4 regions of the Streptomyces sp. CC224B genome follow, and region 3 is predicted to be linked to each of the others. Evidence: riboswitches for the same ligand, from Rfam matches in the RefSeq annotation. Region 3 holds a riboswitch; each other region holds the start of a gene.
What was found. Region 3 has a riboswitch for cobalamin ahead of QK440_RS04925 (hypothetical protein). Riboswitches for the same ligand answer to the same signal wherever they lie in the genome.
Positions count from the first base shown of each region.

Region 1 (4,096 bases), on a different contig from region 3:
CCCGGCACGCGGTCGTCGGCCTGGTGCTCGCCGGCGCCGCCGCCGTCGCCGTGGCCCTCCGCAGCGTCCGCCGGCACCGCTCGGACTGACCATGAGCGGGCCCGAGCCCGGCAGCGGCAGGGGCACGCACGGCACGAGCCGTCTCGTCATGGGGCTGGCGTGGGCCGTGCTGCTGGTGGGCCTGTGGCTGTGGGGCAACGAGATCACCGATGTGCGCGGCGGCCTGTCCGACCCCACCACCGGCGACGTCGCCGCCGTCGGCCGCCCCGCCGGGGTCGAGCTGCCGGCCCCGCGCGAGCCGCTGCCCGCCGCCCGGCCCCTGCGCGTGGACGTACCCGCGCTCGGCGTGCGGGCCCCGGTGGTGGCGCGCGGCCTGGACGCGGACGGCGCCATAGACCCGCCGTCGTACGCGCGGCCGGGAGTCGTCGGCTGGTACGGCGGCGGGGTGCGGCCCGGGGCCGCCGGGGTCGCGCTGTTCGTCGGGCACGTGGACACCGAGAGCAGGCCCGCCGTCTTCTACCACCTCAGCGCGGTCCGCCCGGGCCAGCAGGTGGGGGTGGTGCGCGACGACGGGTCGGTCGCCGAGTTCACGGTGGACGACGTACGGGTGCTCAGCAGGGAGGACTTCGACGCCGGGGCGGCGTACGGCCCCCGCGAGCGGGGCCGCGCCGAGATCCGCCTCATCACCTGCGGCGGCAGCTTCGACCGCGCGAGCCGCACGTACTCGGCGAACGTGGTCGTCTCCGCCTACCTGACGGGGGTGGCGGGGCCGTAGCAGGCCGGGGCGAGGCCGCGGGCGGCCGGGGCGGTCCGGACGGGCGGGACGGCCGGGGCCCGGTGACCGGTGACCGCGGACCGGTCGCCGCGCCCCGGCCGCCCGGCGCGCTAGCCCTCCCGCGCGGCCGCGCCGCCGCGGACGGCGCGCAGGCCGAGGCCGCCGAAGACGGCCGCGAACACCGCCCACAGCACGACGTGCGAGGCGAGCGACAGCACCCGGAAGTCCCACAGCAGCGTCGCGTCGACCGGCACCGGGTCCGGGTTGTCCGGCAGCGTCCACAGCAGCGCGAGGACGGCGACCGCCGTGCCCGCCGCCGCGAGCTGCCGCACCGGCTGCGGCCGCGCGGCGAGGCGTACGTACACCTGCCACACCAGGAACATGCCGAGCACGCCGATCACGACCGCCGCCAGCCACATCGTCTGGCGGTCGCCCACGGTGCCGGAGTCGCCGACGCCCGGCGGGTTCGCCGGGTAGCGCAGGGCCGGGAAGAGGGAGACCGCGAGGAACGCGGCGGCGCAGAACGCGAGCGCTCTCGGCCAGGGCGCGGCGCGCGGGTCGCGCCGGTGCACCAGCGCGTACGCGACGGCGCACAGCACGCCGATCGCCAGGCCCGCGACGACCAGCGCGACCACCAGGCCCGCGTGCTGGGTCGAGCGCGAGAACAGCTCCTCGTGGTGCTGCACGGCGTTCGCGGCGGCCGCGTCGTCGTGGGCGTGGGCCTGCGAGCGGGCCTCCTCGGCGCGGATCGCCCTGTCCATCAGGGGCTCGGCGAGCAGCAGCGAGAAGAGCCCGGCGGCGAGCCCGCCCAGGCCCCCGGCCGCGAGACCGCGGCCGAGCAGCGACAGGACGGGGGAGGAGGCCACGGGGGAGGCGGCCGGGGAGTCAGGGGACATCGGGGAACGGGGAGCGGTCGGGGAGTTCGGGGACGGGGAGGAAGAAACGTGGTGCGGGGACGCGGTCATGGCGGACGCGGCCCCGATCAGTGGCAGGGGGCACCGAAGAGGTGCCGGCCGTCGTGGGCGAACTCGTGGAGGTAGTCGCCGGTCGCCGAGATCAGCGAACCGTTGTCCATGAAGACGGCGTACAGGGCGATCAGCGCGAGGATCACGGCCCCCGCCGCCAGCAGCCAGTCGCGGGTCCCGAGGGTCGCGGACCGTATCGCGGCGGTGTCGGTGTGTGAAGCGGTGTGCGCGGGCGCAGCAGACATACCGGGCTCTCCTTCTGGGGTTTCCACGCCCCATGGCAGGAGGACGACGGGGTCAGTTCCTGACTTCCCCACGCCCGAGCGTGGGGTCACAGTGGCGGGACCGTCCCGGAGTCACACCGGGTTCCTGGCGACCGTCGCCTCGACGTATGGACTTGTCGCCCGGAGAGTCGCAGGTGGTCATGGACACTGTCAACCAAAGGCCGCGCCCGGAGCCGGGCGCGCGCGGAGGGCGTACGCCCTCCGTCGACGGGCACCACCTGACCCGGTCAACGACCCGCTCCCCCCGGAGTCGCCGACCGGGCCGGTCCTCCCGTCGCGCACGCTCGAGCTGCGGGAGAAACCCGGCGTCGGCGCGGGGAGGCTTCGGATGGTCCGTCGGTCGTGGAGTGGCGCGCGCACATCCCGCAACGCCCCGGCGCGCGCGACAGCGCGCGCGGACCGGGATGCGCACCTCCGGCCGGGGGCTTGGGCCGTGCCTACGACTTTAGAGCGCGCGGCCGCGTCGGCCTAGGCAAGTTTGACGCCAACTGGCATGTGTGCAAGGGGAGATGGTCCCCCGGCCGGTACGTCACGGTCTCGTGGGATTGCGCAGGGTTGTGCCACGATTGAGCCACGGAACGTGCACCCGAGGGGGAGTGGATGTACCGCAACAAGGCAGGTCGCGGGCGGGGTGCCGCGGCCAGGGGGGTGCCGGTGGCGGCAGTGCTCGCGGGGGCCGCGCTGCTGCTCTCGGGGTGCTCGTCCGACGGCGGCGGCGACGGGGACGGCGACCGGGACCGCACGACCCGCCCGGTGGGGCAGCGGCCCGCGGACACCGGCCCGTTCTGGGTCAACCCCGAGGGGAGCGCGGCCCGGCAGGCCGCCGCGTACGAGAAGGACGGCAGGAAGGACGAGGCGGCGCAGATCCGCAAGATCGCCGAGCAGCCCGTCGGCGAGTGGATCGGGCCGGACCGGCCCGAGGAGGAGGCGCGCGGCCTCACCGAGGCCGCCGAGAAGGCCGGCCGGGACGCGCTGCTCGTCCTCTACAACATCCCGCACCGCGACTGCGGCCAGTTCTCCCGGGGCGGCGCCGCCGACGGCGACGCCTACCGCGCGTGGATCGACGGCGTCGCCCGGGGCATCGGCGACCGGCGCGCCACGGTCGTCCTGGAGCCGGACGCCGTCCTGCACATGGTCGACCGGTGCACCCCCGAGCAGTTCCACGAGGAGCGCTACGCCGCCCTGCGGGGCGCCGTCGAGACGCTCACCGCGCTGAAGAACACCAAGGTCTACCTGGACGCGGGCAACGCGGGCTGGTCGCACCCGGACGCCCTGCACGAGCCGCTGCGGCGCTCCGGGGCCGAGCGGGCCGACGGCTTCGCGGTGAACGTCTCCAACTTCCAGACCACCGAGGCCAGCGAGGCGTACGGCAAGAGGCTGTCGGCCGGGCTGGGCGGCAAGCCGTTCGTCGTCGACACGAGCCGCAACGGCCGCGGGCCCTACACCGGCGGGGGCAAGGACCCCTGGTGCAACCCCCCTGGCCGGGGCCTGGGCGAGGCGCCCACCACCAGGACCGGGGACCCGCAGGTCGCCGCGTACCTCTGGGTCAAGCGGCCCGGGGAGTCCGACGGCACGTGTCGCGGGGGGCCGCGGGCCGGGCAGTGGTGGCCCGAGTACGCACTCGGGCTCGCGCGAAGGAGCGCCCTGTAGGGGAGCGCCCTGCAGGGGCGCGGGGACCTGCGCGAGCAATTGGGGACGTGCCGCAGACGCGTCTGGTGGGTGTGTCGGCAGACGCGTCTGCGGGCTCGTCGTGGCTGGTCGCGCAGTTCCTCGCGCCCCTGGGGAGACTGGCCTCGGGGCATCGGTAGCGCATGGGCCTGGCTCGGGTGGCCTTGCCTGTTGGTGTGCGCCCCGGGGGAGCTGGCCTCAGGGCACCCGGAGCCAGCGGGCCTTGCTCGGGACGCCCTTCTCGTTGGTCACGAAGAGCATGTACCAGCCCGACTCCACCAGGGCGCGGTTCTTCGGCACGGTGACCGTGAGGCCCGTCGGGGACTTCTTCAGGCCGAGGGCGATCGACGTCTGGTCGATGTCCGTGACGTGGGTGGTGGCGGAGGGCCGGATGAGGCGGGCCC
Region 1 covers NZ_JASCXL010000008.1:75,598-79,693, reverse strand. Annotated here, with positions in the region: gene QK440_RS05325 (hypothetical protein) at 1-89, shown strand, start outside; gene QK440_RS05320 (class F sortase) at 92-775, shown strand; gene QK440_RS05315 (CbtA family protein) at 886-1,671, opposite strand; gene QK440_RS05310 (CbtB-domain containing protein) at 1,758-1,985, opposite strand; cobalamin riboswitch at 2,018-2,142, opposite strand; gene QK440_RS05305 (glycoside hydrolase family 6 protein) at 2,625-3,674, shown strand; gene QK440_RS05300 (kelch motif-containing protein) at 3,891-4,096, opposite strand, start outside.
Region 1: it holds a riboswitch for cobalamin, as region 3 does, so the genes downstream of both, QK440_RS05310 (CbtB-domain containing protein) here and QK440_RS04925 (hypothetical protein) in region 3, are expected to answer to the same signal.

Region 2 (4,096 bases), on a different contig from region 3:
TGTCGCCGGGAACACGCCAGGGGCCGGCAGACCGCCGGCGGCACTCCATCACCATCCGGGGGATCACGACCTGGTCCGCGGCGACACCGCAGTTCGCGGCGCGGATCAGCATGGAGAAAGGCGTCACCATGACCTCAGTGCAGGTCGAAGAACACCACGACGAGCACGGCGGCAATGGTGCCGCGGCGGGCTCCGGCGCGTCCGGCGACAGCGAGGGCTACCAGCGCGGCCTGGGTGCGCGGCAGATCCAGATGATCGCCATCGGCGGTGCCATCGGCACCGGCCTCTTCCTCGGCGCGGGCAAGGCCATCCACAAGGCCGGCCCCAGTCTCATCCTCGCGTACGCCATCGCCGGCCTCGTGATCTTCTTCATCATGCGGGCCCTGGGCGAGCTGCTGATGTACCGCCCCGTCTCCGGCTCGTTCTCGGAGTACGCCCGCGAGTTCGTCGGCCCCTTCTTCGGGTTCGTGACCGGCTGGACGTACTGGCTCTTCTGGGTCGTCACCGGCATCACCGAGGTCACCGCGGCCGCCCAGTACATGCAGTACTGGACGCACGGCTCCATTCCGCAGTGGGGCTACGCGCTGATCTTCACCGTCATCCTGTACGGCGCCAACCTGATCTCCGTGAAGCTCTTCGGCGAGCTGGAGTTCTGGTTCTCCATGGTCAAGGTCACCGCCATCATCGGCATGATCCTGATCTGCGCCGGCATCCTCACCATCGGCTTCTCCGACGCCGGTGACACCGCGTCCGTGTCGCACCTGTGGGACAACGGCGGCTTCTTCCCCAACGGCATCGGCAACACGCTGATGACCCTCCAGATCGTGATGTTCGCCTTCCTCGCCGTGGAGCTGGTCGGCGTCACCGCCGGTGAGTCCAAGGACCCGGAGAAGACGCTGCCCAAGGCGATCAACACCGTCCCGTGGCGCATCGCCGTCTTCTACGTCGGCGCCCTGATCATGATCCTGTCGGTCGTGCCGTGGACGCACTTCCAGCCGGGCGTCTCCCCGTTCGTCGCGGCCTTCGAGAAGATGGGCCTCGGCATCGGCGCCGCGATCGTGAACTTCGTGGTCCTGACCGCCGCGCTCTCCTCCTGCAACTCGGGCATGTACTCCACCGGCCGCATGCTGCGCGACCTCGCGCTCAACGGCCAGGGCCCGGCGTTCTTCACCAAGCTCACCAAGAACGGCCTGCCGCTGGTCGGCACCACCTTCTCCGCCGCGCTGATGCTCGTCGGCGTGTGGATCAACTACCAGTGGCCGGGCGAGGCGTTCAACTACGTCGTCTCCTTCGCCACGATCTCCGGCATGTGGGCCTGGATCATGATCCTGGTCTCCCAGATCAACTACCGCCGCAAGGCCGACCGCGGCATCCTGCCGCAGTCCACCTTCCGCGCGCCGGGCGCCCCGTACACGAGCTGGTTCGCGCTCGCCTTCATCGCCATGGTCATCGTGATGATGGGCGTCGACAAGGACGCCCGGATCTCGCTGTACTGCGCCCCGATCTGGGCCGCCATCCTCTGTGTGGCCTACCTCGTCCTCAAGAGCCGCAACCCGGAGGGCGCCGCCTTCCGCAAGCGCGAGCACACCGCCGTGGCCGCCGACGCCGCGCCGGGCAAGGACTGACACCTCCCCAGGGGCCCGCGGGTCCCGGAGGTCCGGCATGCGGGCCGTCGCGTATCGCTCTGTGATACGCGGCGGCCCGTCCGCGTGTCCGGCCTGCTTATCCTGACCGGCATGCTGACCATCACCCAGGCCCTGCACGACCAGATCGTCGCGCACGCGCGCAAGGACCACCCCGACGAGGCGTGCGGCGTCGTCGCGGGCCCGGCGGGCACGGACCGCCCCGAGCGGTTCATCCCGATGCTGAACGCGGCCCGCTCACCCACGTTCTACGAGTTCGACTCGACCGACCTGCTCAAGCTCTACCGCGACCTCGACGACCGCGACGAGGAGCCGGTGGTCATCTACCACTCGCACACGGCCACCGAGGCCTACCCCTCCCGCACCGACATCAGCTACGCCAACGAGCCGGGCGCCCACTACGTCCTCGTCTCGACGGCCGACACGGACGGCGCCGGGCCCTTCCAGTTCCGCTCGTTCCGCATCGTGGACGGAGAGGTCACCGAGGAAGAGGTGCGGCTCGTCCAGGCATACTGAGCACGACCTTCGAGGCGGCAGGACCCAGGAAGCCGGTGTGACTCCGGCGCGGTCCCGCCACTGTGACCGGCACGCGCGTGCCGTGAGCCAGGAACTGCCCTGCCGCCTCCTCCCACTTGACGCAGGGGACGCGGAAATCCCCTGGAGGAGGACCGCACAGCCATGCGCATCCGCGTACTGCTCGCCGCCGCGGCGACCCTGCTGCCCCTGACCGCCTGCTCGCCGGGGAGCGACTCCGGCGCGGGAGACGGCAAGGCCACGGCCGCCGGGTTCCCGTACACCGTCACGAACTGCGGCGTGAAGACGACGTACCAGGCGCCCCCGAAGCGTGCCGTCACCATGAACCAGCACGTGACGGAGATCCTCCTGGCGCTGGGCCTGAAGGACCGCATCGCCGGCACCGCCTACCTCGACGACAAGATCCTTCCCGAGTACGAGAAGGCCTACAGGTCGCGCCCGGTCCTGGCCAAGGAGTACCCCTCGTACGAGAAGCTCCTCGCCGCCAACCCCGACTTCGTCTACGGCGGCTACGCGAGCTCCTTCGCGGAGAACGACGGCCGCTCCCGCGCCGCCCTCGCCAAGTCCGGCATCAACTCCCGGCTCAACATCGAGAGCTGCGCCGACAAGCCGGTCACCATGGACGACCTCTACCGGGAGATCCGCGAGACCGGCGCCACGTTCGGCGTCCGCGACCGCGCGGAGAAGTGGGTGCGCTCGGCCAGGGCGGAACTGGCCCGCGCCACGAAGAGGACCGAGGGCGGCAGGCCCCCGTCCGTCTTCGTCTACGACAGCGGCGACAAGACCGCCTTCACCGCGGGCGGCAAGGGCATCGGCAACGACATCATCGAGCGCGCGGGCGGCCGCAACGTCATGGCCGACCTCGACAAGCCCTTCGGCGACGCCTCCTGGGAGACCGTGGTCGACCGCCGTCCCGACGTGATCCTCATCTACGACTACGGCGCGACGACGGTGGCCCAGAAGAAGAAGCGCCTCCTCGACGACCCCGCCCTCAAGGACGTCCCCGCCGTGAGGAACAAGCGCTTCGCGGTGCTGCCGCTGTCGGACGTGGTGCTGGGGGTGAGAGCCCCCAAGGCGGTGGAGAAGCTGGCGGAGCAGCTTCGGTGATGCCCACGGAGAAGCCCGCTCCGGCCGGGGTTCCGCCCGTCCGGTGGTTGCGGACGAGCGCGAAGCGCGATCGGCGGGGGTCCGGGGGGTCCGGCGGCGCAGCCCCCGGTGCCGGGAAGGGGCGGGGCCGGGGAGCCCCCGGCGGCCTCGCCTACGGCACCCTCATAGCCCTGCTCGTCCTCGCCCTCGCGGCCGCGGGCACCGCCGCGCTGGCCTACGGCTCCGTGCGGATCCCGCCCGCCGAGGTGCTCGACATCCTCACGGGCCGGGCCCAGGGGCCGTCCCCGTACCGCACCATCGTCCTGGACGTCCGCCTCCCGCGCGTCCTGCTCGGGGCCGTCGTGGGCGCGGGCCTGGCCGTCGTCGGCGCCACCCTCCAGGCGCTGGTCCGCAACCCGCTGGCCGACCCGTTCCTGCTGGGCGTCTCCTCCGGTGCCTCCGCCGCCGCGGTCTCGGTGATCGTGCTGGGCGTGGGCGCGGGCCTGGCCACCACGGTGACCGTCCCGGTGGCGTCCTTCGCGGGCGCGTTCCTCGCCCTGCTCGTCGTCTACTCGCTGGCCCGCGACCCCGGCGGCGGCTTCACCACCAGCCGCCTGGTCCTCGCCGGCGTGGCCGTCTCGTACATCCTGTCCGCCCTGACCAGCCTGATCCTGGTGATGTCGGCCCGCGCCGACCACCTCAAGGAGGTCCTGTACTGGACGCTCGGCGGGCTCGGCAGCGCCCGCTGGGACATGCTCGCCGTGCCCCTGACCGTGCTGGCCGCGGGCACGGCCCTGCTCGTGGCGCTGGCCCGGCTGCTGGACCTGCTGCTC
Region 2 covers NZ_JASCXL010000108.1:18,191-22,286, reverse strand. Annotated here, with positions in the region: gene QK440_RS32480 (hypothetical protein) at 1-130, opposite strand, end outside; gene QK440_RS32475 (amino acid permease) at 129-1,625, shown strand; gene QK440_RS32470 (M67 family metallopeptidase) at 1,737-2,159, shown strand; cobalamin riboswitch at 2,145-2,277, shown strand; gene QK440_RS32465 (ABC transporter substrate-binding protein) at 2,322-3,284, shown strand; gene QK440_RS32460 (iron ABC transporter permease) at 3,284-4,096, shown strand, end outside.
Region 2: it holds a riboswitch for cobalamin, as region 3 does, so the genes downstream of both, QK440_RS32465 (ABC transporter substrate-binding protein) here and QK440_RS04925 (hypothetical protein) in region 3, are expected to answer to the same signal.

Region 3 (4,096 bases):
CGACCACCGCCTCGCTCCGCCGGACGTGCCCCCGGCCGCCGTCCGCCGGATGCTGGAACACGCGATACGGGACACCGGCTGGCCCTACCAGCGGCTGCTGCCCGCGGCGCCCGTCGCGCTGCCGCGCGCGTCGTACGCGGAACTGTTCCGGGTGACCGCCGCGTTGCTCGACCTGGTGCGCCGCACGGCGCTGGAGACGGCAGCCACCACGCAGGGCCGCCTTGCCGCCTACCGCATGCCGGAGAGCGAGCACCGGCTCTTCATGGCCGACCCGTTCCTCGAGGAGCGGTACGCGGACTGCGTGACCCGCCCGGACATCGTGATCGGCCCGCACGGCCCGCAGTTCCTGGAGTTCAACGTCAGCGGGGCGCTCGGCGGCCCGGTGGAGGTGCACTCCCGCCTCGCGGTCTGGCGCGAACTGTACGCCGACGAGCAGGGCAGGCTGCCGTTCAGCAGCCAGGACCCCTTCGCCGTGCGCACCGAGATGTTCCGCGACGTGTGCGCGGAACTGGGCGTGGCGCCCCGCGTCGCGGTGCTGGGCAGCGCCCGCGACCAGGGCGGCGAGACCCGGTACTTCGACATGCAGACCGAGTACTTTGCGAGCCGGGGTCTGACCGCGCGCTTCTTCGAGCCCGAGGACCTCCACGAGGCCTGGGACTGCCCGCCGCACCTGCGCTACCAGGTGGGGTTGCGGGACTTCACCATCCCGGACTGGCTCGAACTCGGCATCGACACCGCGCCCGTACAGGCGGCCCTGGACCACGGCTGCCTGCTCGTGGGCACCCAGACGTCCACCTTCCTCTCCAGCAAGCTCACCATGGGGCACCTGTCGGAGGGCCGCCCGTGGATGAGCGCCGCCGAACAGGCCCTGGTCGACCGCTACCTCCCGTGGACGCGGGTGCTGTCCCACCGCTTCACGCACCGGGGCGACCGCAAGGTCGACCTCGTCCGGTACGCCGTGGACCACCGCGAGTCGCTGGTCCTCAAGGCGAGCATCGGGATGAGCGGCAAACAGGTCGTCATCGGCCGCGAGACGGGTCCGGCGGAGTGGGAGACGGCGGTGACCGCCGCCGCCGAGGAGGGCACGAGCATCGTCCAGGACTTCGTGTCCCCGCGCACCTGCCGGCTGTCCCTGGCCGCCGACGGCGCGGACGAGGTGTACGACGCCGACGTCGCGCCGGTCCTCGGCCCCCTCCTCTTCGGCGGCCGCCCCGCCGGCGTGCTCGCCCGCTTCTTCGGCGACGGCACGGCCGGCATCGTCACCGTCCACGGCACCCACAGCTCCGACAACTGCGTGGTCGCCGTCTGACGTTCCCGACCGCACACCGCCGGCCGTTCGCCCCGCCCCGCCGCCGCGTCCGGGGCCCGGCACCCGGAGGGCGGCATTCGGCCATAACCAGCCGTCTGCGGAGACGCCCTGTCGCCGGAGCGGCGGCGCCTCTACGCTGATGTGCGCAGTCGGTTCGCGCCACCGTCCGCGGTGGCGCGTCGTAAGAGGGAACCCGGTGGGAATCCGGGACTGCCCCGCAGCGGTGAGAGGGAACGAACGCCGTCAGGCGCACTGGGGCCGGACACCGGCCCCGGGAAGCGACGGCCAGTAGGAGCCCCCGCGCCTTCGTCCGAAGGCGGGGGACACGCCCCCGAGTCCGAAGACCTGCCGCTGTGCGCGTGCGCCACCCGTACGCGTTGTTCACGGTGACCTCGAGGGCGGGTGTGCTGTGCAGGGCAGAGCTGCGAACGACGGGCGCCGGACGCCCGGCACCCGGGACGCGGCGCGGGCCGACCGCGCCGGTCCTTCGGCGCGCCCCTCGTCCGGGGTCTGCCACGGCACCCTCGGCGAGCTCTACCAAGGCCCCCTGCGGCCCGGCCCGGACCCCGACATCGCGCTGGTGTCGTTCCCCGTCGACCGCCACTCCTGGGTGCACTTCACCCCGGGGCCCGGCGAACCCGGCCCGCACCCGCTCGGGGACAAGTCGGCGACGGCCGTCCGGCTCTTCCTCGACCGCTACGGCCTCACCCTCCCCCGGGGCAGCTGGCGCGCCCACTCCGAACTGCGGGTCGGCGTCGGCATGGCCAGCTCGACGGCCGACGTCGTCGCCACCCTGCGCTGCCTGTTCCGGGTGTTCGCGCTGCCCTACGACCCCGACGCGGTCCTCGGTGTCCTCGCCGCGATCGAGCGCGCCGACAGCGTGTTCCTCGACGAGTTCGCGCTGCACCTGAGCGGCCGGCACCGCGTGGTGCGGCGCCTGGGCACGGCCGTCGGCTTCCACACGGCGTACGTCACCGAGACCGGCACCGTGGACACGGCCGCGGTCACCCCGCTGCTCCTGCCGCACTACCGGCGCCGCGCCCAGGAGTACGAACGCTGCCTGACCGACCTGCTCAAGGGCTTCGCGGCGACGGACCCGTGCGCCGTCGCCCGGGCGGCGACCACCAGCGCCGCGCTCTCCCAGGACGTCCTGCCCAAGCGGTGCTTCGACGCGGTCCTCGCCCACCGGGAGGAGTTCGGCGCCGACGGGGTCTTCGTCGCCCACACGGGCTCCGTCGTCGGCTACCTCTTCGCCCACCGCCCCGCCCCCGCGCTCAAGGACGAGCTGTCCGCCTTCTTCTGCTCGCTCGGCCACCAGTGCTCATTCGCCCGAGGAGGATATGGGTGATCCACCCCCACATAGCCGACGCCCTGAAGACCCCCGACCTCATCCGCCTGACCGACGGCATGGTGCTGCTCCGCTTCGAGTCCATGAAGATCTACTCCGCGCTCGGCGCGGTCCGCCGGCTCCTCGACCGCGGTGTCGTCCGCCCCGGCCAGACCCTCGTCGACAGCTCCAGCGGCATCTACGCCTACGCCCTGGCCCTGGCCTGCCACCGCTACGGCATGCGCTGCCACATCGTGGCGTCCACCACCGTCGACGCCACCACCCGCGTCCAACTGGAGATCCTCGGCGCCACGGTGGAGCAGGTCGAGCCCTCCCGCGACCTCCGGCTCGACCAGCGCCTGCGCGTCCGGCGGGTGCGCGAGATCCTCGCCGCGCGGCCCGACGTCCACTGGATGCGCCAGTACCACGACGACATCCATTACGCGGGCTACCGGGAGGTCGCCGACCTCGTGGCCGCGACCGTGCCCGACCGGCCGCTCACGGTGGTCGGCGGCGTCGGCTCCGGCGCCTCCACCGGCGGCCTCGTGGAACACCTGCGCCGCCGCGACCCGGCGGTGCGCCTCGTCGGCGTGCAGCCCTTCGGCAGCGTGACCTTCGGCAGCCAGGACCACCACGACCCGGAGGCGATCATCGCCGGGATCGGTTCCTCGATCCCCTTCGACAACGTCCGCCACCACCTCTACGACGCCGTGCACTGGCTGGACTTCACCCACGCCCTGTCCGGCTCGGTCGCCCTGCTGCGCGCCCACGCCGTCTTCGCGGGCCTGTCCACCGGCGCCGCCTACCTGGCCGCCGCCCATGAGGCGCGGCGCCACCCCGACCGGCTCCACCTCGTCATCGGCGCCGACACCGGTCACCGCTACGTCCAGGGCGTCTACGCCCGGCACGCCGAGGCCCTGGACGTGGCGGCACTCAAGCCCGTCGAGGTCGACACCGTCGAGGACATGACCATGCCCTGGTCGACGATGGCCTGGAACCGCACCCCCTGCCCGCCCCACTGGAAGGAGGCGACGGCGTGACCGTGGTCTGCCTGGAGTCCCTGACCTTCGGCCTCGGCCACCTGGTGCGCGCGGCCGACGCCCTCGGGGAGCGACTGTGCCTGCTGACCGGCGACCCCGCCTACTACGCCTACGAGCTGGACCGGCTGCCCCCGACGGCGCTCGACGTCGTACAGGTCGACACCTTCGACACGGAACAGGTGGCGGACCGCCTCGGCCGCGTGCCGGAGCTGCGCGGCCTCATCAGCTCCACCGACACCTGGACGCTGGTCGGCGCCGAGCTCACCGCGCGCTTCGGCCTGCCCGGCGTGGACGCCGCCGTGCTGCGGCTGAGCCGGGACAAGGCCGCCGTACGCGACCGGCTGCACGAGGCGGGCCTGACCAGGGCGCGCGCCGTGGACTCCGCCGCCCTCCCCGGCGACGGGCGCGTGGACTTCGCGG
Region 3 covers NZ_JASCXL010000007.1:99,279-103,374, forward strand. Annotated here, with positions in the region: gene QK440_RS04920 (hypothetical protein) at 1-1,309, shown strand, start outside; cobalamin riboswitch at 1,462-1,677, shown strand; gene QK440_RS04925 (hypothetical protein) at 1,719-2,657, shown strand; gene QK440_RS04930 (pyridoxal-phosphate dependent enzyme) at 2,654-3,676, shown strand; gene QK440_RS04935 (ATP-grasp domain-containing protein) at 3,673-4,096, shown strand, end outside.

Region 4 (4,096 bases), on a different contig from region 3:
CGGTCAGGGCGGTCACGGGGAGCAGCCGTGTGTGCCGGGCGCCGACCAGCATGCGTGCCGCGTGCGGCAGGGTCAGGCCGACGAACCCGATCGCCCCGGCGGCGCTCACCAGGACCGCCGTGAGCAGGGCCGTCGTACAGAGCAGGACCAGGCGGACCCGGCCGACGCGCACGCCGAGCGACGCCGCCGCGTCCTGGCCGAACGCGAACGCGTCGAGAGTGCGGGCGTGCCCCAGGCAGACCGCCAGGGCCACGACCAGGACCGCCGCGCACACCCCGACGTCCGTCCAGCTCGCGCCGCTGAGCGAGCCGAGGAGCCAGAAGAGGATGCCGCGCGTCGTCTCCGCGTCCGCCGCCGTGAGGACGACGAAGGAGGTCAGGGCGGAGAACAGTTGCATCGCCGCCACGCCGGACAGCACCACGCGGTCCGTCGTGGCCCCCAGCGCCTGGCTGAGCAGCAGCACCAGCGCGAAGGCGCACAGCGCGCCGAGGAACGCCCCGCCGGAGACCGTCACCACTCCCCCGCCGACCCCCAGGACCACCACGGCCACCGCTCCCGTGGACGCGCCGGAGGAGACGCCGAGGACGAAGGGGTCGGCCAGCGGGTTCCGCAGCAGGGACTGGAGGACCGCCCCGCACACCGCCAGGCCCGCGCCGCACACGCCCGCGAGCAGGGTGCGCGGCATGCGCAGGTTCCAGACGATGCCGTCGCGCAGCGGCGTGAGGCGCGCCTCGCCGCCGCCGAGGTGGCCCGCCACCGCCGCCCATACGTCGGGTACGGAGATGTCGGCGGGGCCGATGGTGACGGCCACGGCCACCGACAGGAGCAGGGCGGCCAGGCCCGTCGCGCACAGCAGGCCCGTGCTCCGCCACCAGGATCTCCTCGCGCCGATCCGTGCGTCGTTCCGTGTGCCGATCCGTGCGTCGTTCCGTGCGTCGTTCCGCGTGCCGTTCCGCGCGTCCTTCCGCGTGTTCACCGCCGGGCGCCGCGTCGCTTCGTCTTCTGTGCCGGTTCCCGTGCCGATTGCTGTGCCGGTCCCCGTGTCGCTTCCCCTGGCCGCGCGCGCACCGTCCCGTGCCGTCGCGCTCACCGTGCCAGGCCGAACTTCCGCAGGCCCGCCGCCACTTGTTCGATGCCGTCGACCGTCCGGATCGTCGGGTTCAGGGCCTGCCCGCTGAGCAGCACGTAGCGCTTCTTCCTCACGGCCGTGAGGTTCTTGGTGACGGGGTGGGACTCCAGGAACTTGATCTTCTGGCGGGCGCTCTCCGCCGACTGGGCCTTGCGCGTGAGGTCGCCGATCACCAGGACGTCGGGGTCGCGGTCGGCCACCGTCTCCCAGTTGACCTGCGGCCACTCGGCGCGCGTGTCGGCGAAGGCGTTGCGGACGCCGAGGGTGCGCGTGATGATGCCGGGCGCGCCGCAGCAGCCCGCGATGTACGGGGTCTTGGAGTCCGAGAACCAGTACAGGACGGACGCCTTGGACGCCTTGACCGTACGGGCCGCCTTCGCGGTGCGGGACTTGAGGTCCGCGATCAGGCGCTCGCCGCGCTCCTCCACGTGGAAGACGCGGGCCAGGTCGCGGATCTCCTTGTGGACGGTGTCCATGGTGAGTGTCTTGGTGCGGGTGCCGTCGTCGTCGCCGCTGTTGTCCTTGCCCGCGCAGTCGGTGGGCGAGACGTAGACGGGGACGCCCAGCTCGGTGAACTTGGCGCGGTCGGCGACGCCGCCCTTGCCCACGGTGTAGAGGAACGAGGCGCTGACGAAGTCCGGCTCCTTGGAGAGGACCTTCTCCAGGGACGGGTAGCGGTCCGCGAGGCGCTCGACCTTCGCGTTGTCCTTCGCGAGGTTCGGCCGGACCGGGTCGGTCCAGGTGCCGGTGCCCGCCATGCGGTCGGCGAGGCCGAGGGAGAGGAGGATCTCGGTGGAGCCCTGGTCCAGGGAGACGGCCCGGCGGGGCGGGGCGGTCACCGTGGCCTTCTTGCCGCAGGAGGTGACCGTCACCGGATAGCCGTCGGCCCCGGCCTCGTCGTCCCGGCCGGCGGAGGAGCCGCCGCCGCACGCCGTGAGCAGGAGCAGGCCGCCCGCGGCGAGCAGCGACGCGGTGCGGCGTACGCGAGGGCGTGTCCGAAGGCCTGCCCGGAGGCTCGTGCGAGGGCTTGTCCGAGGGCGTATCCGAGGGGCGAGAGAGAGCACACGTCTTCCCGGGTCTCATGGCTCATGCGCGGAGCCTGGTCTGCGAAACCCCGCCGCCCGGCGCCCGGACGGCGGTGCCAGCAGGTCTTCGGACTCGGGTTCGTCCGGACGGGGCCGCCTTCCCGGGCGCCCGTGGGCGCCCAGTGGCCGCTGGCCCCGCCCGTCCCCCTCACCGCTGCGCGTCAGTTCCGGATTCCCACCGGATTCCCTGGCCCGGGTGCGGGCGCGACTGGCGTGCGCAAGCTATCACCCCGGGCTCTCGTCACCGCTGGTCGGGGCGGGGTTCGCCGCGGTACGTCCCGAAGGACCACTTGTTGCCCTCCGGGTCCGCTACGGCGAACTCCCGGCTGCCGTACGGCTGGTCCGCGATCTCCCGGAGCACCTTGACGCCCGCGTCGGTGAGGCGCCGGTAGAGGGCGTCCACGTGGTCCGTGACGACGTACGCGCCGAACGTGCCCGGCTCCAGGCACCACTCGGCCGCCTCAGGGTTGTGGCTGCCGAGCATGACGCCGCCGCCCTCGGGCCAGTCGAGCTGGGCGTGGGCGACGCGGCCGCCGTCCTCGTACACGGCGGTCCGCAGGAAGCCGAGCGTGCCGACGAGGAAGTCGATCAGGGCGGGGGCGTCGTGGGCCTGGAAGGTGGGCCAGACGTCGGGTGCGCGCCGGGTCGTGGGGGTGTGCGTGGTGTCGATGTTCTGACCGCTCTGCGTGAGATGCGCGTTCTGCGGTGCTTCGTCGCTGTTCATGGGTCTCAGTCTTCGCCGGTCAGGTGCCCTCCGGCTTGGATATTCCGGCACTCCTCGGCCAGCCAGGCGGTCGGGCTCACGCCCGTGTACTGCTGGAAGTCCCGTACCAGGTGGGAGTGGTCGTAGTAGCCGCAGTCGGCGGCCACGCGGGCGAGGTCCGGGGGCGCGCCCGCGACGACGGCGCGGACGACGCGGGCCTTCGCGTGCTGGAAGCGCATGAGGCGGGCGGCCTGCTTGGGGGTGACGCCGGTCTCGGCGCGGAACAGGGCCGAAAGGCGGCGCTCGCTGAGCGCGACGTGCGCGGCCAGGCCCCGCAGGGTGCCCGCGCCCCGGTGCCGGGCGAGCCACGCCCAGGCCTCGGCGACCTCCGGGCGGGCGGCGCCGCGCCGGTCGGCGTCGGCCGCGCGCCGCGCCAGGTAGGCGTCGAGGCAGGCGAACCGCGCGTCCCAGCTGTCCGCCGCGCACAGCCGCTCCCGTACGTCCGCGGCCAGGCGGCCCAGGACGTCCGTGCCGTCGATGACGAGCTGCCCGGTCAGCTCGGCGGCGGGCAGGCCGAGGAGCGCGCGGGCCGCCAGCGGGTGCAGGGCGAGCTGGATGCCCGCCTCGCGCTCGGGCCGGACGACGTACGCCGGGCTCTGGTGCAGGCCGCCGACGACGATGACGGCGCGGGCGGCGCCCGGGCCGGTGGCCTCGGCGGGGGTGCGGCCGGTGACGACCGGGCCGTCGAGGGAGAAGAGCAGCGTCAGGTACGGGGACGGCAGGCCGCGGTGCAGGGCCGGGGTCTGGCCCGAGACGCGGTAGCCCACGGCGGACACCACCAGGCCGCGCCGCCCCGGAGCGGGCGCGGCGTGGACGAACTCCTGGCCGGCGGTGTCCATGGGTTCCATTGTGGCTCCGTACCGCGCGTCGCCGCGGGGCGGCGGTCGCGGCGGGGCCTCGCCGGCCGCGGTCCCGGTCCCGTGCGTCGGTCCCGTGCGCCGGACGGGGCTCGGAGTCCCCGCCCCGTCCGGCGCACGGCTGTCGTGAGTCAGCGGTCAGAGGGTCGGTGCGTCGGTGGATCTGGGCGTCAGCGGGTCGGTGCGTCGGCGGGTCGGTGCGTCGGAGAGGCTCGGTGGATCAGCGAGACAGTGAGTCTGTGGGTCAGTGGGTCAGTGGGTC
Region 4 covers NZ_JASCXL010000002.1:164,672-168,767, reverse strand. Annotated here, with positions in the region: gene QK440_RS01880 (iron chelate uptake ABC transporter family permease subunit) at 1-856, opposite strand, end outside; gene QK440_RS01875 (ABC transporter substrate-binding protein) at 1,087-2,094, opposite strand; cobalamin riboswitch at 2,255-2,442, opposite strand; gene QK440_RS01870 (VOC family protein) at 2,456-2,938, opposite strand; gene QK440_RS01865 (helix-turn-helix domain-containing protein) at 2,944-3,816, opposite strand.
Region 4: it holds a riboswitch for cobalamin, as region 3 does, so the genes downstream of both, QK440_RS01875 (ABC transporter substrate-binding protein) here and QK440_RS04925 (hypothetical protein) in region 3, are expected to answer to the same signal.